One region of the Exiguobacterium alkaliphilum genome, then DNA from elsewhere that is predicted to be linked to it. Evidence: predicted binding sites of a transcription regulator. Region 1 holds the regulator's gene; the other holds the start of a gene.
What was found. Region 1 encodes LexA, which represses DNA repair genes until DNA is damaged. Its sites were predicted from a motif close to CGAACATATGTTCG; they were not measured.
Positions count from the first base shown of each region.

Region 2: the regulator LexA is predicted to act here: its motif matches at 1,468-1,481, upstream of parE (DNA topoisomerase IV subunit B).

Region 1 covers NZ_CP073101.1:1,625,274-1,628,692, reverse strand. Annotated here, with positions in the region: gene KB235_RS08410 (DUF896 domain-containing protein) at 1-169, opposite strand, end outside; gene KB235_RS08405 (YneB family resolvase-like protein) at 230-874, opposite strand; gene KB235_RS08400 (hypothetical protein) at 947-1,180, opposite strand; gene lexA (transcriptional repressor LexA) at 1,385-2,005, shown strand; gene KB235_RS08390 (metal-binding protein) at 2,005-2,445, shown strand; gene glnA (type I glutamate--ammonia ligase) at 2,538-3,419, opposite strand, start outside.
Region 2 covers NZ_CP073101.1:1,758,040-1,761,458, reverse strand. Annotated here, with positions in the region: gene parE (DNA topoisomerase IV subunit B) at 1-1,450, opposite strand, end outside; gene KB235_RS09060 (CoA-binding protein) at 1,581-1,985, opposite strand; gene KB235_RS09055 (GGDEF domain-containing protein) at 2,350-3,411, shown strand.

The sequences.
Region 1 (3,419 bases):
GATCGACCACCTTCATGCCCATCATCTGGGACTTGAACGATTGTCGGAACGCTTTCAAATATTGCTGACGAAGCGCATGTTGCTCGTCCATCTCTTGTTGTGACAGACCGTCTGTCTTCGCTTTGTTGGCGAGGAAATTGATTCGTTCTAACTGTTCAGGTGCTAGCATCAGGCTCGCCCCCTCTCTACTGAATTTGTTCTTCTACTGTACAAAATCAGCGGCGAGGAATCAAGTTTTCAATCCTGAGACGTGCTCGAGGTAACGCCGGTTCACGGTCGCTTTCGACACTTCGTAACCGAACCCGCGCAACGTGGCCGCGATTTCGGCGAACGTCAGGCCTCGTTCGCGTAGCTGGACGATCTCCTCAATCGGCACTTCGATGCGGCTCCGACCGCCTTGGTCATGGTGCTGAATGTTTCGCTGTGGGTTGAACCCGTTCGCGACGGCCCGGCGCATCCCGCGTGAGATTTTGGCGTTATGGATTTTCCGCTGATACTCCTCGACGACGCTCACAATCTCGAGCACCATCTTCTCGGCATCGGATACGATATATTCGTCTGGTGATTGCATCGTCAAGAGCCGAACGTCATGCTTCATGAGCGTGTGCAAAATCGCGATTTTAGCGTTCCCTCGCCCGAGACGGCTATCGTCGGTCACGAGGACGGCGTCGAGGTTCGAGGCGGATACGTGTTCGAGTAAGTCGAGGAGCCCGCCACGGTTCACTTCGTATCCGCTCTCTTGTTCGGTGATGACATCGACGACGTCGGCCTCGAGCCGACGCGCCATCCGCGTCAATTCGTCGACTTGGCGATCAAGAGACGTCTCTTGCGCCGCCTTGTTCGTCGATACGCGACAATAAATGACGACTCGCATCTCGTCACTTCCTTTCTTTCCATTCCCTATCTACGATACACAGGAACGGGGGCGTTTCGCAAACAGAAACGATTATTCCGAGGCGAACCAAGTCGTCTTGCGCTCTTGCTTTTCAGCCCGCTCAGCGATGATGCGCGCTTCGAGCGTCTCCGCTTCCGTCTTGGCAACTTCCGCCTCGATGCTACGCGTGTCTTCGACGACCGGCGCCGCCACGTCCACTTGTCTCATTTCTCCGACCATAAAAAATGCGAACATCCCTACTACCAACAATCCGACTAAAATGATTCCATTCACTGTATCTTTCATTAAATTTCGCCTCCGTATCATAGGAATACACGTTCCCAAGAACGTTTGTTCGTTTATCTGTTCTCATCATAAAACAGGAACTTCTGTTCGGTCAAGCTAAAAAAACGAACGAATGTTTGTGCGCTCATGTGTTCTATGTTAAACTTAGACCATAAAGAATAGGATGCGTTCGCAGGATATTCGACATAATCGAGGTGACTTCCATTGAAAAAAATGTCAGCAAGACAACAGCAGATACTTGATTTTATAAAAGACGAGGTCCGCACCAAAGGTTATCCGCCTTCGGTCCGTGAAATCGGTGAAGCCGTCGGTTTGGCCTCAAGCTCGACCGTCCACGGTCATTTGGACCGTCTTGAAAAGCGCGGCCTTATCCGCCGTGACAAGACGAAACCGCGGGCAATCGAGATTTTGAGCGATGACACGGTCGTCATCGAAGACCACGACGCCGTCACGTACGTCCCGGTCATCGGGAAAGTCACGGCCGGTACACCGATCACTGCAATCGAGAACGTGGAAGAACATTTCCCGCTCCCGACACACATGGTCGGCGCCGATAACGTCTATATGCTTTCTGTCTCAGGAGATTCGATGGTTAACGCCGGAATCTTAGATGGAGACCGGGTGCTCGTGCGTCAACAAAGCACAGCCGACAATGGAGAGATTGTCGTCGCGATGACCGACGAAGGCGAGGCGACCGTCAAACGCATCTATAAAGAAGCTTCGAAAATCAGACTGCAACCAGAGAACGACGAGCTCGAGGCGATGTATTTTGATAACGTGTCGATTTTAGGGAAGGTCATCGGTGTATACCGGACGATTCATTAATGGCGAGTGGTAAGACGCATACGCGTACGAATTTCGTGGCAATCGGAGCTTTAGCGATTGCCACGCCTTTTATTGAACTCGATGTCCCGCTCGCCCTCCTTCTCGGCGCGATCGTCGGGACGCTCTGGCTCTCCCCGGACCTCGATTTGAAATCGGACGCCTATTTCCGTTGGGGGCCGCTCCGTGGATTTTGGTTGCCTTACGTGAAACTCATGCCGCACCGGTCGTTGTTTTCGCACTTACCGGTACTGAGCGACTTGATTCGCGTCATCTATCTCGGTTTCCCGCTTGTCATTCTGCTCACGTTCACGCCGTACGAGACGGCGGCGATCGCTTGGCTCGACGAGTTCGGCTTGTCGTTCTTCCTCGGGCTCACGTTCGCGACGACGTTACATACGACGCTCGACTATACGTCCACGTTTTTCAAACGTGCGTTCTAATCAGGACGTCTCCACTCGGGGACGTCCTTTTAAACGCGCAAAAAAAAGCGCCCGTGCTTTCCGAAGAAGGCACGAGCGCTTTTTTGCTTGGATTAGTAGAGCGTCATATACTGATCGCGTTCCCACTCTGTCACTTGCATACGGAACATGTCCCACTCGATCTCTTTCAATTCGAGGAAGTGTTCGCCGATATGCTCGCCGAGTGAGTCCATGACGACTTTGTCGCCACGAAGTACTTCGAGTGCGTCGAAGAGCGTCGCTGGAAGATCATCGATTCCGTTCGCGACACGCTCAGGCTTGTCCATCACGTAGATGTTGCTGTCGATTGGTTTTGGAGCAACCAAATCTTTCTCGATTCCGTCGAGGCCAGAAGCCAAGAGTGACGAGAGCGCGAGGTACGGGTTCGCCGCCGGGTCGACCGAACGTACTTCGATACGCGTCGAGAGGCCACGGGCCGCCGGGACACGAACGAGTGGTGAACGGTTGCGGGCGCTCCACGCTACGTAGCAAGGTGCTTCGTAACCTGGGACGAGACGCTTATACGAGTTGACCGTCGGGTTACAGATGGCCGTGAACGCACGAGCGTGCTCGAGGATTCCCGCCGTGAAGGCGCGGGCCGTGTCTGAAAGCTCCATTTCGCCGTTCGGATCGTAGAAGACGTTCGTGTCGCCTTTGAAGAGCGACATGTTCGCGTGCATCCCTGAACCGTTGACGCCGAAGAGCGGCTTCGGCATGAACGTCGCGTGAAGACCGTACTTCGCCGCAATCGTCTTGACGACGAGCTTGAACGTTTGGATGTTATCGGCTGTCGTCACGGCATCCGCATATTTGAAGTCGATCTCGTGTTGCCCTGGTGCGACTTCGTGGTGTGACGCTTCGATTTCAAAGCCCATATTCTCAAGCTCGATGACGATCTCTTTACGGCAGTTCTCACCGAGGTCGACCGGCGCCAAGTCGAAGTAGCCGCCTTGGTC
Region 2 (3,419 bases), 130 kb from region 1:
CGTGGCCGACGCCGGCCCCGATCGCATGGATGATCGTGTTGATTTCCTCGTTCTTCATGATGTCCTGAAGCTTCGACTTCTCCGAGTTGATGACCTTCCCGCGGAGCGGCAGGATGGCTTGGAACGTCCGATCACGGCCCTGTTTGGCCGAACCGCCGGCCGAGTCACCCTCGACGAGGAACAGTTCGTTCTTGGCGGCGTTCTTCGACGTCGCCGGCGTCAGTTTCCCGTTCAAGATGCTCGAACGTTTCTTCTTCTTGCCGTTACGAGCCTCTTCACGCGCCTTGCGGGCGGCTTCGCGGGCCTGGGCGGCACGGATCGCCTTCTTGATGAGCATCGTCGCCATCTGTGGGTTCTCCTCGAGGAAGATCGTCAACTGCTTCGCCATGACGCAGTCCGAACTCGTCCGCGCTTCCGGCGAGCCGAGTTTCGACTTCGTCTGTCCCTCGAACTGGAGGAACTCCTCGGGGATTCGGACCGAGACGATGAGCGTGAGCCCTTCGCGGACGTCGCCACCGTCGAGGTTCTTGTCTTTCTCTTTCAACAAGCCGTTCTTACGTGCGTATTCGTTCACGACGCGGGTCATCGCCGTCTTGGCGCCGACCTCGTGCGTGCCGCCGTCGCGTGTCCGGACGTTATTGACGAACGAGAGGACGTTCTCGGAGTAGGCGTCCGTGAACTGGAAGGCGAGCTCGAGCTCGATGTCGTTCTCTGTCCCTTCGAAATAGACGATCGGGTGGAGGGTCGCCTTGTCGTCGTTTAAATATTGGACGAACTCGGCGATCCCTTCCTCGTAATGGAACGTCTCTTCCTTGTCAGTTCGTTCGTCTTTCAGCGTGATCGTGAGTCCTTTCAAGAGGAACGCCGACTCGCGCAACCGTTCGGCGAGCGTGTCGTAGTTGTAGGTCGTCGTCGAGAAGATCGAGGCGTCCGGTTTAAAATAGACGCTCGTGCCGGTCTGGCGCGTCTTCCCGGTCTCGAGGAGCGTCGTCTGCGGGATTCCGCCGTCGGCAAACGTCTGCTCGAACAGCTTGCCGTCACGGTGAATCGTCACGACGACCTTGCTCGACAGTGCGTTCACGACCGAGGCGCCGACCCCGTGGAGGCCCCCGGACGTCTTATAGCCGCCTTGGCCGAACTTTCCGCCGGCATGGAGCACCGTGAAGATGACCTCTGGCGTCGGTTTGCCGGAAGCGTGCATCCCCGTCGGCATGCCGCGGCCATGGTCGCGGACCGTGATGGCATCGTCTTTATGAATCGTCACATCGATTTGCCCGCCGAACCCGGCGAGCGCCTCGTCGATCGCGTTATCGACGATCTCGTAGACGAGATGGTGGAGACCGCGATGGTCGGTCGAACCGATGTACATCCCTGGTCGTTTACGGACGGCCGTGAGTCCTTCGAGCACCTGAATGGCGTCTTCATTGTAATTGAATAAATCTGTTGACATTTTCGTCACCTCAATTTCGAACACACGTTCGTTTTTCTTTCCTATTGTATAGCTGTTTTTCGATTCTGGCAAGCCCGCCCCCGACGCGCGAGGCACGTGAAAAAAAGGAGACCTGCCAAGGAGGCAGGTCTTAACCGATCAAGCGGGCGTGCTCGACATAGATGCATCGGTTCTCGACGTAATCGATCCCGGCTTCGCGGGCGATCCGTTCCGCGTCAGCGCTCGAGAGACCGAGCTGGTTAAAGATGAGCCCGACATCCCCGTGTCGGACGGCATCCTCGGCGACCTCGGCCAAATACTCGCTGCGACGGAAGACGTCGACGATATCGATATGGCCAGGGATGCTCTCGACGGTCGGATACACTTTCCGTCCGTTCCACGTCTCGAGCGTCGGGTTGACCGGGATGACGGTGTAGCCTTGCAACAACAAATAGTCGGCAATTTGATTCGCGGTCTTGTTCGGGTTCGAGGAGATCCCGACGACGGCGATTGTCTTCGCTTCTTCGAGCAATCGTTTCAAATGCTGGTCATCCATTCTAGTTTGCCCCCTTTTGTTTACGTTCTCAGTGTACCGTTACCTCATTCCCTGTTTCAAGGTTTATTTTCAGATTCCATACAACTGTAACTCTTTTCTTTTTTTAAAACAAATCAATTGGTTCACTATAAATTATTATGTAAACCATGTTCATTGGCGTCTTTTTCAGTTTCACGAACGGGTGTATGAGAACCGTGCAAACTGGCGCGAACCTGTACGCAATCAAACCTTGCGTGAAATATCTATTTCACGCAAGGTTAACGACCGTTCCAAGCGGGTCGATGGCGAGCGATTGACTCGAATTTCGAGACAAATATGTGCAAATGGAGCCGGTTTCGATATACTGAGTAAAGGAGGTGTTCGCGTGGGGACAACCTATGAGGAACGTCGCGGTACGTTATATAACTATCGCATCACATTATACGGGAACGCGCTCGCATGGTTGATTCATGTCGTGTTCTTCGTCACCTTTTTACGGCTCGACGTCATGTTGCTCGCCTGGTCGAACGTCGCCAGCGTGCTGTATTACACGATTTCGTTTTACTTCGTACATAAACGCTACTATCGGACATTCTTCGTCGGCCTGTTCGTCGAGGTCGTCTACAATGCCGTCATCTCAACGATCGTCCTCGGTTGGGATGCGAACGTTCATTACTTCATCATCATGGTCGCCTATGGCGTGTTCTTCATGCCGAACGTGAATCGAGGTGCGCGCGTCGCGACGACCGGCATCGCCATGGCGATTTACGGCACGCTTTACTTGTTCGTGTCGGATGGCACAGAAGCGCTTGCGCCCGCCTTCGAGCAAGCGCTCGGCTTGTTCTGCCTCTTGTCGACGATCGGGCTCATTGCAGGACTGTCGTTCATCTTCGAAGGATCGGTCGTCGAAGTGACGAACGAGCTCGAGGGGACGAACGAACGGCTGCATACCCTCGCCTCGCGCGACGGCCTGACCGGTCTCTACAATCGACTGACCGGGACGTCACGCATCGAGGAGGGCGTCGCGCGTGCGGTGCAGGAAGGCCGACCGTACGCCGTCGCTCTGGCCGACATCGATCACTTCAAGGCGTTCAACGAGCGGCACGGTCATGATTGCGGCGACCTCGTCTTGCGCCGCGTCGCCACGACGCTGACATGGACGGACGCCGTCTGTGTCCGTTGGGGCGGAGAAGAGTTCTTACTCTTCCTCGTCGGGGAGACAGAGGCCGACATTGACGAACGGCTCGACGAGCTGCGTAGCCGTATCAAATCGACCGAAACGATTTATGAGGGGGCTCGCCTTCACGTCACGATGACGATCGGCGTCGCCCATCGCGATGGCAAAACACTAGAAGCGGTCGAACGCCTCGTCAAGGAGGCGGACGATTTCCTGCGCGCCGGCAAACAGGCCGGCAAGGACCGCGTCATCTCATCGATCAGTTCTTAAAGGAGTGA